3 regions of the Exiguobacterium sp. SH1S21 genome follow, and region 2 is predicted to be linked to each of the others. Evidence: riboswitches for the same ligand, from Rfam matches in the RefSeq annotation. Region 2 holds a riboswitch; each other region holds the start of a gene.
What was found. Region 2 has a riboswitch for S-adenosylmethionine ahead of EVJ24_RS13705 (Na+/H+ antiporter NhaC family protein). Riboswitches for the same ligand answer to the same signal wherever they lie in the genome.
Positions count from the first base shown of each region.

Region 1: another riboswitch for S-adenosylmethionine. It lies ahead of EVJ24_RS11650 (methionine ABC transporter ATP-binding protein); the one in region 2 lies ahead of EVJ24_RS13705 (Na+/H+ antiporter NhaC family protein).
Region 3: another riboswitch for S-adenosylmethionine. It lies ahead of msrA (peptide-methionine (S)-S-oxide reductase MsrA); the one in region 2 lies ahead of EVJ24_RS13705 (Na+/H+ antiporter NhaC family protein).

Region 1 is NZ_SJUY01000008.1:98,295-103,207, forward strand. It holds gene EVJ24_RS11630 (arsenate reductase family protein) at 1-266, shown strand, start outside; gene gcvH (glycine cleavage system protein GcvH) at 315-698, shown strand; gene EVJ24_RS11640 (PTS transporter subunit IIC) at 742-1,797, opposite strand; gene EVJ24_RS11645 (thioredoxin family protein) at 1,988-2,245, shown strand; SAM riboswitch class I at 2,698-2,803, shown strand; gene EVJ24_RS11650 (methionine ABC transporter ATP-binding protein) at 2,882-3,910, shown strand; gene EVJ24_RS11655 (methionine ABC transporter permease) at 3,900-4,562, shown strand; gene EVJ24_RS11660 (MetQ/NlpA family ABC transporter substrate-binding protein) at 4,592-4,913, shown strand, end outside.
Region 2 is NZ_SJUY01000012.1:11,679-16,591, reverse strand. It holds gene argS (arginine--tRNA ligase) at 1-642, opposite strand, end outside; T-box leader at 696-907, opposite strand; gene EVJ24_RS13710 (GGDEF domain-containing protein) at 1,064-2,743, shown strand; SAM riboswitch class I at 2,842-2,937, shown strand; gene EVJ24_RS13705 (Na+/H+ antiporter NhaC family protein) at 3,009-4,292, shown strand; gene EVJ24_RS13700 (TVP38/TMEM64 family protein) at 4,329-4,913, opposite strand, start outside.
Region 3 is NZ_SJUY01000002.1:1,986-6,898, forward strand. It holds gene rlmN (23S rRNA (adenine(2503)-C(2))-methyltransferase RlmN) at 1-541, opposite strand, end outside; gene EVJ24_RS03460 (amidase family protein) at 611-2,005, opposite strand; gene EVJ24_RS15430 (hypothetical protein) at 2,126-2,287, shown strand; SAM riboswitch class I at 2,332-2,431, shown strand; gene msrA (peptide-methionine (S)-S-oxide reductase MsrA) at 2,493-3,011, shown strand; gene EVJ24_RS03470 (GRP family sugar transporter) at 3,041-3,904, opposite strand; tRNA gene EVJ24_RS03475 (tRNA-Ala) at 4,049-4,121, shown strand; gene EVJ24_RS03480 (four-helix bundle copper-binding protein) at 4,237-4,569, shown strand; gene EVJ24_RS03485 (3'-5' exonuclease) at 4,637-4,913, shown strand, end outside.

The sequences.
Region 1 (4,913 bases), on a different contig from region 2:
TTCATATCGTCGAGGCGACACCGTCAAAAGATGAACTCGCGTCGATCTGGCAACAGTCAGGGCTGCCGCTCAAAAAGTTTTTCAATACGAGCGGGCAAGTGTACCGCAACGAAGGCATTAAAGATAAGCTCCCGAATTTGTCAGAAGACGAACAAATCGAGCTTTTAGTCAGCAATGGTATGCTTTTAAAGCGTCCAATCGTCACGGACGGTCAAAAATCGACGGTCGGTTTTTCAGAAAAGTCATTTACAGACGTTTGGGGCTAAGTGCTATAATACACATGTGAGTCTAATTTATTTGAGGGGGAAGTCATGATGAGCAAAGTACCTGCAAATCTACGTTATTCAAAAGAACACGAATGGGTTGAAGTGAACGGAAGCGTTGCCCGCATCGGGATCACGGATTTCGCACAAAGCGAACTAGGGGACATCGTGTTTGTGGAACTTCCTGAAGTCGGCGGCACGATTTTGCTCGACGAGCCGTTCGGTTCGGTCGAATCGGTCAAGACGGTGTCTGAACTGTACGCACCGATTTCTGGCAAAATCACGGCGGTAAACGAATCACTCGCGGATTCGCCGGAACTCGTCAACGAAGCACCGTTCGAAGGCGCATGGATGATCGAAGTCGAGTTAAACGATTCAACGGACGTCGACAAACTCATGTCGGCAGAAGAATATGAAACGATGATTCAAGGCTAACAAAAATCCCGGTTTCTCTTTATGAGAACCCGGGATTTTTGATTTAGTCGAAGTCGAGGCGGTAATGTTCAGGCTGGATGAGTGATGTCCGGTTGAACAGGCGATAGAAGACAATCCCGAGCGTCACCGGAATGAGGCCGAACAAGACGATGACGAGCATGACGTTCCAGAGCGCGAATCCGCCTGGCATCAAGTGCAGGGCGTTGACAGGTCCAATCAGTCCAGAGACACCGAATCCGGCACTGATCGGTGTTCCTTCGATACGAAGGATACCGGCGAGCGCCCCGAGAATGGCCGCGTTCGCGAGCACAGGGAGCATCATGATCGGACGACGGACGAAGTTCGCCATTTGAATTTTCGGTGAGCCGAGGAAGTGAGCGAGCGACGTCCCGGTCGCGTTCATCTGCCACCCGGCGATAGCGAGACCAAAACCGGCTGCGACGACGCCGAGGTTAGCGGCCCCGGCGGCAACACCGGACAGACTGATCGCCGTCGCGATCCCGACCGTCGAGATCGGGGAGACGATGATGAGCGAGAACGCCATCGCGATCAACATGCCCATCACGATCGGTTGGAGTTCAGTCATCGTCATGATGACTGTGCCGATGTACGTCGTGATCTGTGAGATGTACGTGAGTAAGAACATGCCGATTCCGCCGGCGATGACGATGACCGTCATTGGTAAGACCAGGACGGTGTACGTCTTTAAGCGTGGCGACAGCTGCATGACCATATATGTCGCGAGGGCGGCGGTCACACCGGCCGTGATGACGTCGCCGATTCCCGCCATGAGGAACGCGCCTTCCTCGATACGGATAGCGCCGCTCCCGACCTGGGTCGCGATACCGATCGTCCCGGCCTCGAGCGCCGAGCGTCCGAATTGCATCGCGACGGTGACACCGATGATGACCGGGAGTAGGCGCATCGCGATCGTCGTCGCGTCTAAGATGAACTGCAAAGACGGAAAATACGGTAAGATGGCTTTCGTTAATTCACCGAGCAACGCGCTCGGGATGAGGGCGATTAAAATAGCGAGACTGAGTCCGTTCAATACGTTCATCAAAAATTGTTTGCCTGTCAGTTTCGTTTGTTCCGTCATAAGTCGATTCACCTGTCCTTTTCTACGTATACGCTGTTATGTACGAAAGCGTTAAAGTTAATGACCATACTATGCCTCTTTTCGTGAAGCGTCAACAGGAAATGTTGAACGATTCAGAAAATTCGTGGGGTGAGCACAACTTTTGAACAGATCGGCTCACATTCATATACTTATAAAAGAGGTGAGAACAATGATTACAGACGGATTGTTATATATATACGCCCCGATGTGTGGAACATGCGCTGTGGCCGAGCGGATGCTCGCCGTCGTCGAAGCGGTCGACCCGACACTCGCGATTGACAAGCAGGACGCCAACTTTATCCCGCAAGAGTTAGAAGCGTATCAAGTCATGAGCGTCCCGGCGCTGTTAAAGCTTAAAGACGGCCAAGTCGAAGACCGATTATATGCGTTCCAAAACGTGCAGCACGTCCTATCTTTCGTTAAATGAGATAGGATGATTAGAATAATCAGAAAATTTTAAATAATCAGTTGACACAGAAAGTTCACGAATGGTATATTCATTACAACATCTTACTTGAACACAATATAGGACGAGATTCTCCAGCCATCAAGACGTTTTAGAACAGCCGGTGCATCACTTTACGCGACTTTTAGGTGGACCTTCCCTTCGATTGTCCCCCAAAAAAATCAAGCGCAGGGACACCTACCGCGTAACCGCATGGTACGTTCTAAGGCCGAGTGATGGATGGCTTGAATCCCCCATATAAGGATGAACACTCTGATCGGGCAAAAGAGTTTCATCTATGGGTTGTCCTTCCGTGACTCAAGGTGCTACGTTCTGTGTCATCCTCGGATGGCACCTTTTTTTGATTTTTCGCACAAAATAGTTTGACATGAAAATAATGTGTCGCTATTATAAAGCTAATCGAATAAACAACACTCTTATCAAGAGAGGCTGAGGGACTGGCCCTATGACGCCCAGCAACCGCGGAGCAATCCGAAATGGTGCTAATTCCAGCAAGGTGAGAACCTTGGAAGATGAGAGCAATCGTTGTCCGTACCGATAAAGTACGCACGTTTGCTCAAACGTGTGTACTTTTTTTGTTGTCAGGAGGGAAAGGTATTGATTCAATTACGTAATGTGGCCAAATGGTTCGACACGAAGAACGGTCGAGTCCAGGCGGTCGATGATGTGTCGCTCACAATCGAGAGCGGCGAAATTTTTGGAATAATCGGATATTCAGGGGCGGGGAAGTCGACGCTCATCCGTCTGCTCAACCGACTCGAGTCACCGTCAAGCGGTGAGATCGTCGTCGCAGGGAGCGAGCTGACGAAGCTCACTCCGAAAGAACTGCGCGGGGTGCGCAAAAACGTCTCGATGGTATTCCAACACTTCAACTTATTATGGTCGCGCACGGTCGCTGAGAACATCAGCTTCCCGCTCGAACTGATCGGGGTACCGGCCAGTGAACGTAAACGCCGCGTCCAAGAGCTCGTCGATCTCGTCGGTCTCGCCGGACGTGAAGACAGCTATCCGTCGCAACTATCGGGCGGTCAAAAGCAGCGAGTCGGGATTGCCCGCGCGCTCGCTACAAATCCAGACGTGCTCCTCTGCGATGAAGCGACGAGCGCACTCGACCCGAAGACGACCGATTCGATTCTCGAGCTGCTCGTCAGCATCAATAAGAAGCTCGGACTGACGATCGTCCTCATCACCCATGAGATGCACGTCATCCAAAAAATCTGTCATCGCGTCGCCGTCATGGAGGCAGGGAAAGTCGTCGAGACCGGCCAAGTCGCGGACGTGTTCCAACATCCGGAACAGCCGATCACGAAAGAGTTCGTCAAACAGATCGGTGCCGTCGACGACATGTCGCTCACGTTCGAGCATTTGAAAGCACGTTATCCGAGTGGCCAAATCGTCAAACTTAAGTTCTTGAACGAGACGGCCGAACAGCCGATTTTATCGGAAGTGTTGAAACAGCACGACATCGGCTTCAACATCATCGGCGGTAACGTGACGCAGTCCCAAGTCGGCGCGCTCGGAACGCTATTCATCCAATTGATCGGAGAGCCGGCTGAAGTCGAGCGGGCCATCGCCTCAATCCGATCGCAGGCAGTGGAAGTGGAGGTAGAAAGCGATGTTTCCTAATGTAGATTGGCAAGTCATGCTCGAACAGACGTGGGAGACGCTCTATATGACGCTCGTCGCAGGAGCCGCGACATTCGTCATCGGTCTCGCCCTCGGCATGCTCTTATATGTCACGAACGAACCGCTCATGATGAAGAATCGTCCGATTTACACGATCATCAGCGCGGTCGTCAACGTGTTCCGCTCGATCCCGTTCATTATTTTAATTATCTTGCTCATTCCGTTCACGCTCCTTCTTGTTGGAACGATGCTCGGCTCGACGGCGGCGCTCCCGGCGCTCATCATCGGTGCGGCCCCGTTTTATGCACGTATGGTCGAGCTCGCACTCCGCGAAGTCGATCGCGGTGTCATCGAGGCGGCCGAGTCGATGGGCGCGACGAAATGGCAGATCGTCTATAAAGTGTTGTTCCCGGAAGCACTCCCGGCCATCGTGTCAGGCATCACGGTGACGATCGTCGCCATCGTCGGTTACACGGCCATGGCCGGTGTCGTCGGTGGTGGTGGCCTTGGGAACTTGGCGTTCCTTGAAGGGTTCCAGCGTTCACAAAGCGACGTCACGTTCGTCGCGACCGTATTGATCTTAGTCATCGTCTTCGTCGTTCAGTTCATCGGCGATCGACTCGTCTCAAAAATCGATAAGCGATCAGCTTAATCAAATACAATCATATGGAGGGTTTTATAATGAAATCATGGAAAACAGTACTCGGATTGACAGCAGCATCAGCACTCACAATTCTCGCGGCATGTGGCGGCGGGGACTCAGAATCAGGCTCGGGCGACGACAAGACGCTCATCATCGGCGCGTCGAACGTACCACACGCCGAGATTTTAGAGCACGTCCAAGACGAATATGAAGAAAAAGGCTACACGCTTGAAATCAAGAAGTTCCAAGACTACGTGCTCCCGAACAAGACGCTCGCAGCTGGTGAGCTCGACGCTAACTACTTCCAACACGAGCCGTACCTCGAGTCACAAATGGCTGAGAACAAAGACTATAAATTCG
Region 2 (4,913 bases):
GAACCAAGCACGGCCCTCGTCTTCAAGCTCAGGTTGGGTTTTCGCTTCTTCATGGAAGTGAACGTATAGCTTTAAGAGCTCAGCGATCGGATTTGCCCGGACCGCTTCCTCATCGCCCCACTTCTTATAAGCGACCATGAGTTTCCCGAATTGTGTACCCCAGTCGCCGAGGTGGTTGACACCGACGACGTTATAGCCGTTTTTGCGGGCGATCTGGTTGATGGCGTTACCGATGACCGTCGAGCGCAAGTGCCCCATCGAGAACGGTTTGGCGATGTTCGGTGATGAGAAGTCCGTGACAATCGTCTCGTTGCGTGTTGCATGCGTTGCGTAATCCGCTTGCTCGTCGAGAACCACGTTAATGATTTCCTGCGAGACGACGCCACGGCTCAAGAAGACGTTCACGTATGGACCGGCCGCTTCAACTTTTGTGAACAGTTCGTCGTTCAATTCACCGGCGATGTCAGTCGCAATCATGACCGGCGCTTTCCGGTACGCCTTGGCGAGTTGGAAGCATGGGAACGCGAGATCCCCGTGCGCCTCATGTTTTGGTTTTTCAATCAATGCCTCAATCTGGTCGAGCGTGAGTTCGTCACCGATGACACGTGACAGAGCCTCCGCATACTTGCGTTCATAACTCATGTAAATTTCCTCCTTCAAATCTAGTCATAAAAAAAACGCCCTTTGCACAGATGCAAAGAGACGGGTTGGCCCGCGGTACCACTCTTCTTGCCTGTTTTACACAGACCACTTTAACGGTGATAACGGGGGGCCCCCGGCTACGCCTACTCGCTTCGGATAGCATCTCAAAAGTGCGTTTCGCGATGTTTGTCAGCCTAGGCTCTCACCAATCCCTAGGTCGCTTTGTTGACTAAACGATCGTTACTCTCTTTTTCATCGACTTTCGTCTATGTGGTTGAAAAGCAACTTCATTATAGAGGATATTTGATGTAGACTCAATGCTAGAATTCAGCCATTATGATGAATAGGCAGGACTCGGGCGCAACCGTGCCGAATCTCCTACCATACATATGAGAAGACTTTTCCCACACAGGAGGGAACTATGAATCATTTTCGCAAGATGTCCGTCCTCGGTTGGAGCATTTGGAGTTTGATCGTTTTACTGACCATCACTTTGTTTACAACCGGTGTCCTTGATGTTCCGGCGATCGAGCCGCTTCCGTTCATCTTGATCGCGCTGCTCGTCATCATTTTCCAAATGGACTCGATTGAACGGAAAGGCGTCTATTTCACGTTTTCAGAAAGCATCGTCCTCATCATCTTTTTATTCTTTGATTTTGAGACGGCGCTCCTCGTCAACCAAATTGGACTCCTCGTCTTTCAGTTCGCCAACTTAAAACCGCGCGTCGCGCTCCGCCGCTTCCGGTTCACTTATCCTTGGAACGCGATCACGTCATTTTTAGAAATCGCCATCCCGGCAAGTGTTTACTTGGCACTCGGCGGTGAGACCGGTCTTGGCTTCTATTCGCAGGATTCGTTTGTCCCGCTCCTTGGTCTGATCAGCGCCATCATCTTGAACACGATTGTCCAAAAATATCAAGTCGGCTGGTGGTTCCGCGTTGATATTCCGGTCCGAGATTTTCTGAACATCGCTTTTTACACATATATCGTCAGTTTCGTCTTCATCTTTGCCGCGTCGTTTTTCCGTGAGACAAACTTGCTCGTCGTCAGCAGCATTGCGGCCGCCCTCACGTTCTTTATTAAGCGGTTGATGATTCAAAAAGGGCGCCAAGACGCGTTCAAGTCATTGATCGAACAGTACGATGAAGCGAAAGAGGCCGTCTCCCTATCTCAAAGCGAGGCCCAGGCGATTGAAGTGTTCTTGAGTCAATGTGAACGCCTCAACCAATATGATAAAGGGTTTGTCGAGTTCGTCCTGTTCGACCGAACGCTCTATTTCGATTTGTTGACGCGACAGCCGATCGACCGTCCGCTCGTCTTCGACTTGATGGATGCGCGCCATCCACACGCCAAGTCTGTCGATTATGAGATGCGCTTCGAATGGGACGCAGCGTTGTCAGATGCGTTTCATGACGATTACCACAGCTTCATCTCGGTCCAGTCAGAAGAGATTGACGGGATTCGGACACGTATCGTCATGATCGGTGAACACGTCTATGGCTATCCGCCCATCATTCAAAACGAGATGGTAAAACTGTTGAAATCGTTCAACCGAACGATCAGCCGATGCCACGAACGCGACCGCCTATACACGGAAAGCCGCACCGATAGCTTGACGCTGCTCGCCAACGCGCGCGCGTTCTACGAGTATGGGATTCAACAAATCTCGGACGGCTCGATGTACCCGATCTCGGTCGCGATGCTCGACATCGACTTCTTTAAAAAAATCAATGACACGCACGGTCACCAAGTCGGAGACAACGTGCTCCAAGAGTTCGGGCGGCGAATCCGGCAAGTGCTCCGGACCGATGACTTTGCGGCCCGTTACGGGGGCGAGGAGTTCATCTTGCTGCTCAATCATTGCGACGTCGACCAAGCCGTCGATATCGCCGAACGGATTCGGCAGAAGATTGAAGATAAGCCGTTCCGTGTCGATGGGGTCGATATTCCCGTGACCGCCTCGATCGGTGTCGATACGATTCAAGCGTTCGGCGACAAACGGCTTGACGATACGATCCGTAACGCTGACCGGGCTCTTTACGTCGGCGGCAAGTACGCCGGTCGTAACCGCGTCGCCCATTACAACTTTTTGACGACATGACTTCCCCCCGCGTCCACTGGCGCAGGGGGATTTCTGTTGACAACCCGATTTGAAACAGGTACGTTAGGAAACGTGTCTAACAACTACATCATGACGACTTTTTATCAAGAGAGACGGAGGGACTGGCCCTTAGATGTCTCGGCAGCGGGTAACCTGTGCCAAATCCAGCGAGCGTTCTGCTCGAAAGATGAAAAGGGTGTCTCTTACAGAGAGAGCCTTTTTCGGAAGGCTCTTTTTTTCTATTCTTTGAAATGAGGTGAATCGATTGGAACAACCAACAGCTAACAAATGGGCGCTCTTGCCCTTGCTCGTCTTCCTCGTCTTCTTCATCGGGGCGGGTATTTATTATGGCGACTTTTACAAGTTCCCGGTGCTGATCGCGGCGTTGATCGCTTTAATTGTCGCTGCGATGATGACGAAAGGAAGCGTCACTCAGACCGTTGAGCGCATCGCCCAAGGTGCCGGCAATCCAGGCATCTTGATCATGATATTCATCTTCCTGCTCGCCGGCGCGTTCTCGAGCGTCGCCGGTGCAATCGGTGCGATTGACGCGACGGTCAACGCGGCCTTGACGTTCCTGCCGCCGTCACTCTTACTGAGCGGACTGTTCGTCATCGCTGCTTTCATCTCGATGGCGATGGGCACATCGACCGGTACGATTGCCGCGCTCGCCCCGATCGCGCTCGGCATCCATCAAGAGAGCGGGGTCAATATCGCAATCGCGGCCGCGGCCGTTGTCGGCGGGGCCATGTTCGGAGACAACTTGTCGTTCATCTCGGATACGACAATCGCTGCCGTAAGGACACAACGGACGAACATGCGCGACAAGTTCCGGACCAACTTTTGGATCGTGCTCCCGGCCGCAATCATCACGACCGTCCTGTTAGCCGTTCTCTCAAGCGGAGAATCGACGATTGAAGTGGCCGCGTTCGAATGGTACAAATTGATTCCGTATCTCGCCGTCATCGTCCTCGCCTTGACCGGACTGAACGTCATCCTCGTTTTGCTCGGGGGCATCGCGCTCGCTGGCATCATCGGGCTGATTGACGGAAGCTTGGCCGTCACGTCTTACGTCACGGCGATGGCCGACGGCATGATGGGCATGGCCGAGATCTCGCTCTTGACGTTATTCATGGGCGGACTCGTCGGACTCATCTCGCATAACGGTGGACTCACATATTTACGAGACGCACTCACGTCACGGATTAAACGCCGGGCTGGTGCGGAATGGAGCATCGCCGGGCTCGTCAGTGCGACGAACGTCGCGACGGCGAATAATACAATCTCGATTCTCGTAGCAGGCCCGCTTGCCGCGAATATCGCCGATACGTATGACATCGAACGGAAAAAGTCAGCGAGCGTACTCGACATCTTCTCGTGCGGGGTACAAGGACTTCTGCCTTACGGGGCGCAGCTCCTCATCGCCGCCGAGTTGACGAACACGGCGTCCCCCGCCCTCGTCCCGTATATGTTCTATCCGTTCCTCCTGTTCATTTGCGGAGGCTTGGCGATCGTTTTCAACTTCCCACGTTTCAAAAAAACCAACTAAGCAAAAATCCTCGAAGGCGGTCGCCTTCGAGGATTTTTATGTTCTCGCTTCACGTTTACGTTTGAGCTCTTCGTTCCGTTTTTTGAAGGCGCGCCGTTTGAGAAGTTCTTCGAGCCCCCGGCTGATCGCCCACAACACGAGCAAGAGCAAGCCGAGCATCGACAAGCGGAACGGGCTTTGGATGAACTCTTGCCACTGATCACCGATGACTGAGAAGATGACGACGACGAGCAGTTTCCCGAATCCGGCCGCTAATACGAACGTCCGGAGCGGCATTTGAATCAAGGCGAGTAAGTACGTGATCAAACTGACCGGGATGAACGGCAACGAATATAAGAATCCGAGCGAGATTGGACTCATATGGTTGATGCGATCGAGCCAATAGACACCCTGTTTATGTTTTTCGAGCCAACGCGTCATCGGTTTGCGGAACACGTATCGGACGGCGGCGAACACGAGGAGTGTCCCTGCCAAGCTGCCGATCCACGATAAGAGCACACCGAGCCAGAAGCCATACGTGGCCGCGTTCGCCGAGATGATCAAGACGAGCGGGAGGAACGGGAAAATCGCTTCTAGGAACGGGGCCCCGAGTCCAGCCCAAGGACCTCCCGGCAATCCTTG
Region 3 (4,913 bases), on a different contig from region 2:
CGTCTTTGACGACACGGAGGAAGTCGACCAAGTTATCAAAGTTATCGAACGGCTCCCCGATGCCCATGACGACGATGTGGCTGACGCGGTCATCCTCACCGACCTCGTCTAAATAGTGTTGAACGGTCATGATTTGTTCGACGACTTCGCCAGCCGTCAAGTCGCGTGTTTTTTTCAAGAGACCGCTCGCACAGAAACTACAGCCGATGTTGCAACCGACTTGTGTCGTCACACAGACGGAACGTCCATACTTATGGCGCATGAGCACCGTTTCGATATAATGCCCGTCGTGCAGTTTAAGTAAGAATTTGACCGTGCCGTCACCCGCTTCTTGTTTGACGAACAGTTCTTGTGTCGTCAGCGCATAGTTCGCCTCAAGCTGTTCGCGCACTTCGGGACGAACCGCGATCTCGTCGAGCCGTCTGACACGGTCGATGTAAAGCGAGTCCCATATTTGTCTAGCGTGGTAGGCACTGTATCCCCAAGATACGCAAGCGTCCGACAGCTGATCAAACGTCAGCCCATATATAGATGATTTCATTGTAATCTGTCCTTTCTTCAATCCGCATACGTACCATTGTAGCGGACGTGAGCGACAGGTGCAACGTTCTTACATAGGCGGGATCGGACGCGTCACGTGGCGTTCGAACGCGTAGGCGATACGGATGAGGTCTCGTTCCGCATAGCTCGTACCCGTGAATGACAGCCCGAAAGGTGCCCCGCTCTGTTTGAGCTTGTATGGGATCGTGATCGTCGGATGGCCCGCTTTCGCCGCCATATCGTAATTCAAGTCGTGTGGCAACGCCAGGGCGTGAAGCGTTTGTTCCATCAATATACGGTCGAGACCGTCCGTTTTCGCCTGCCGGACGTCGGCTAAGCGTCGCTCGAGGTAGCTCGACTCGGTCAAGCGACCCGATAACTGATTCGCTTTCTCGAACGTAACTTGTCCGTGCGGGACCGTTTCCGGGTGACGCTTGTTCCAGTCCATCAAATCGTCGAGCGTTTCATACGGGAGCGCTGTCGTCGCCAAATACGCCTCGATCCCGAGCTTAAACTCATGGTAGAGGACGTCGCCTTGGTCAAGTCCGTCGTTTGACGGCAGGTCGACTTCGACGAGCTCGACCCCGCTCGCTTTGAGTAACGCCAGCGCCGCTTGATAGAGCGTCTGTTCTTCATCCGACAGTTCAGCCTTCACGAAACCGACACGCATGCCGACGGCTTGACGTTCGTCGAGACACGTCCGGTACGGTGGACCGGCCGGTAGATGTGTCGTCGCCGGGTCCGAGTCGTCTTCCCCGCACATCGCTTCTAGTGCGAGCACCGCGTCGCGGAGCGTCCGCGCCATCGGACCGGCCGTATCTTGCGACCGTGAGATCGGAATGATCCCGCTCCGGCTGATGAGACCGACCGTCGGCTTGATGCCGACGATGCTGTTATGAACGCTCGGGTGGATGATCGACCCGCTCGTCTCGCTGCCGACGGCGAGCAACGTCAAGTTCGCAGCGACGGCTGACGCCGAACCAGAGCTCGACCCACCGACGTCAAGCTTGTCACCATACGGATTGAGCGTCTGCCCCCCGACGCCGCTCCATCCGTTCGGCATCCCTTCTGTCAAAAAGTTGGCCCATTCCGACAAATTGGCTTTGCCCAGGATGACCGCCCCCTGTTCCCTCAACCGACGGACGAGCTCGGCGTCGCGACCGGCGAAATGGTGCTCGAGCGCGACGGCGCCGGCAGTCGTCTTCATGAGCCCTGCTGTTTCAATGTTGTCTTTAATCAATACGGGAATCCCAAGAAGCGGTAAACGCTCGCCGCGCCCGTAGGCACGTTCGGCCGCCTCGGCCTCGAACAGTGCGTCTGGGTTCACTTGGATGACCGCTTTCAGTTTATCGTTCAAGCTAGCGATCCGTGTCAAATAGTAGGCCGTCACGTCCCGGGCCGTGAACGTCCCTTCTTTATAGCCGCGCTGTGCGGTCTCGATGTCTAGTTCAAATAAGTCTTGCATCTAGTTCCCTCCTTATAGGCAATGTTATTCGGTATTCGCTGAATGCATCGAATCCCCTTCTTTTTATCGCCATTGGATGTGCAACTTGATACACTAGAAGAAACGTTATTGGAGGTAGCCATGTCCCGCTCTTACATCCTTGTTTTACTGTCCGTGTTCGCCCTGTTCTTTCTACAATTGTTCGGGGATGATTTGCCGTGGGCATTCCCTGCGTCCATTGCCCTCATTATCTTGATTGTTGGTGCCACGCTATTTCAACTTCGGCGCACACCAAATCGTTGACGTTTAAACGAGACAGATGATATGATGCTGTCACCAACTACATATCGATATCTTGAGTGAACGAGAGACCTGGCTCTACGACTTCACAGCAACCTGCTTCGGCAAGGTGCTACTTCCAGCAAGGCATCGCCTTGGACGATATGACAAAACGCTCATGTCGATGACATGGGCGTTTTTTTGGAATGAACATGAGGGGGATTTTATTTTGGAAAAAGCTACATTCGCAGGTGGTTGTTTTTGGTGCATGGTGACACCGTTCGAGGAACAGCCAGGCATCGAAGGCATCGTATCCGGTTATACGGGCGGGCACGTCGACAATCCGACGTATAAAGACGTCAAGACAGGCACGAGTGGTCACTACGAGGTCGTCGAGATCACGTTCGATCCTTCTCAATTCTCATATGAGCGCCTGCTCGAATTGTATTGGATTCAGACTGATCCGACCGACGACGGCGGCCAGTTCCAAGACCGCGGGCAACAATATGCGCCCGCCATCTTCTATCATACGGAAGAGCAACGCGTGGCGGCAGAACAGAGTCGCGACGAACTCGCCGCGAGCGGAAAGTTCAAACAACCGATCGTGACGAAAATCTTACCGGCTGACGTCTTTTACCCGGCCGAAGACTATCATCAAGATTATCATAAAAAAAATCCGGCCCACTATAAAGCGGACCGGAAACAATCTGGCCGTGACGAGTTCATCGACCAGACGTGGACAAGCTGACAACGACGGGCCTCATGCCCGTCGTTTTTTTAGCTCTTGGCGAGCCCGAGCATGAATCCAGCGACCACGATCAGACCGATCCCCATAAAGACGAAGACGCGTTCTTTCGACGTCTTTTCTTCTTTTAACAAGTAAATACCACCGAGTGTCGCGACGACGACGTTCAGTTGAGACAGTGCGAAAGACGTCGCGATGCCGACTTCTCCGCTCGAGACGAACAACCCGAAGTTCCCGATCCCCCAGGCAAGCCCGGCGAAAATGTTCTTGAACGTTTTCGGATCAAACTTTTTCACATCTTTTTCACGAAGGCTGAACAAGAGCGCGGCGATGAACATCCCGAGTGACTGCGGTAGGATGGCGGTGATGCCATCCACTTCAAAGTAGTTGGTCAGGACGGCGTACGTCACGTAACCGATGCTCGAAACGAGGAGCACGAGTAGCCCTTTTTTCAAAGCACTACTGCTGTCGGATTCTTTATTTTGTTGATATGACGTCATGACGGCCCCAATGATGATCAAGACGAGGGCCGAGAAGCCGAGCCATAGCTCGGTCGATGTCTTCCAGTCCCCAAGGACGATGACCCCGAACAGTGATGTCCCGACAAGCTGCATCCCTGTACTGATCGGCATCGCTTTCGAGACGCTTAAAATTTGGAACGACTGGAACTGAAGGTATTGTCCAAGCGCCCAGAACACACCTGATATGAAACCAGTCACGATCGCGAGCGTCGTGAACTCTGGCTTGAAGACGAGCGCGATGACAACCGCCATCACCATCGCGCCGATCGTCGTACCGATCAATTGTTGAATCGGCTTGCCGCCGACAATAGATACGATCAGCGGGATACTCCCCCACATGAGTGCGGGCAGTAGCGCTAGCAAAATCATCTCCATACGTTGCACCTGCTTTCTTAATATAACATCCTATCTATTTTTCCCAGCTCTAACGTCCATTAAACTTCAAAAAAATGATTTTCAAAGTTCTTTCGTTTTTCTTATTGCCAAATCATTTATTAGAATGATATAATAATTTCCAACGGGGCATTAGCTCAGCTGGGAGAGCGCCACGCTGGCAGCGTGGAGGTCAGCGGTTCGAGCCCGCTATGCTCCATTCCTTAAGTCGGTCCACTGATGTGGGCCGGCTTTTTTGTGTCCCCGCCTCGGTTTAAGTCGACACGAACCGGGTAATGATTGTAAGACATCATTTATCTTAAGGGGGACTTCCAATGAACCGAGCCTCTGTCGAAGAGACGATTTTGGCCGTGATCGACTGTATACGGGCGAGCAACCATTGCTTCTCGAAATGTTTACAAGAAGAAGACCTGCTGATGGTCTCGGAATGTATCCGGTTGACAAAAGAATGTGCCGAAGTCGCCACACTCACCTTGAACGCGCTCGAAACCGACTCGGCGTTCACAAGACCGATCGGGGCGCTCTGCGCGCAAGTGTGTGATACGTGTGCCGTCGAATGCGGGCGTCACTTGTACGACCATTGCCAACGCTGCTCTGAAGCTTGCTTGCGCTGCGCCGAGGCGTGTCGGCATCTCTCGGCCGCATGATCGCTTTACAGTCTAACCTTGTGTTAGACTTTTTTTGTACAGATTTTTAACGAAGAGAGGAACTTTTATGCCACATTCTATTCTAGCAATCGACGTCGAGACGGCCAATCGCGACAGTCGGAGCATCTGCTCTGTCGGTTGGAGTCTACTGACAGACGGTGAAGTCGTCGAGACGAACCAATTGCTCGTCAATCCTGAGGAAGACTTTGACCAAGGCAATATTCGCGTCCACGGGATTCGCCCGAGCGACGTCTGGGACGCCCCGGCATTGCCCGAAGTGCTCGAACAGCTCTATCCGACACTGAACGCCGTCGACGTCGTCATAGCCCATAACGCCGCGTTTG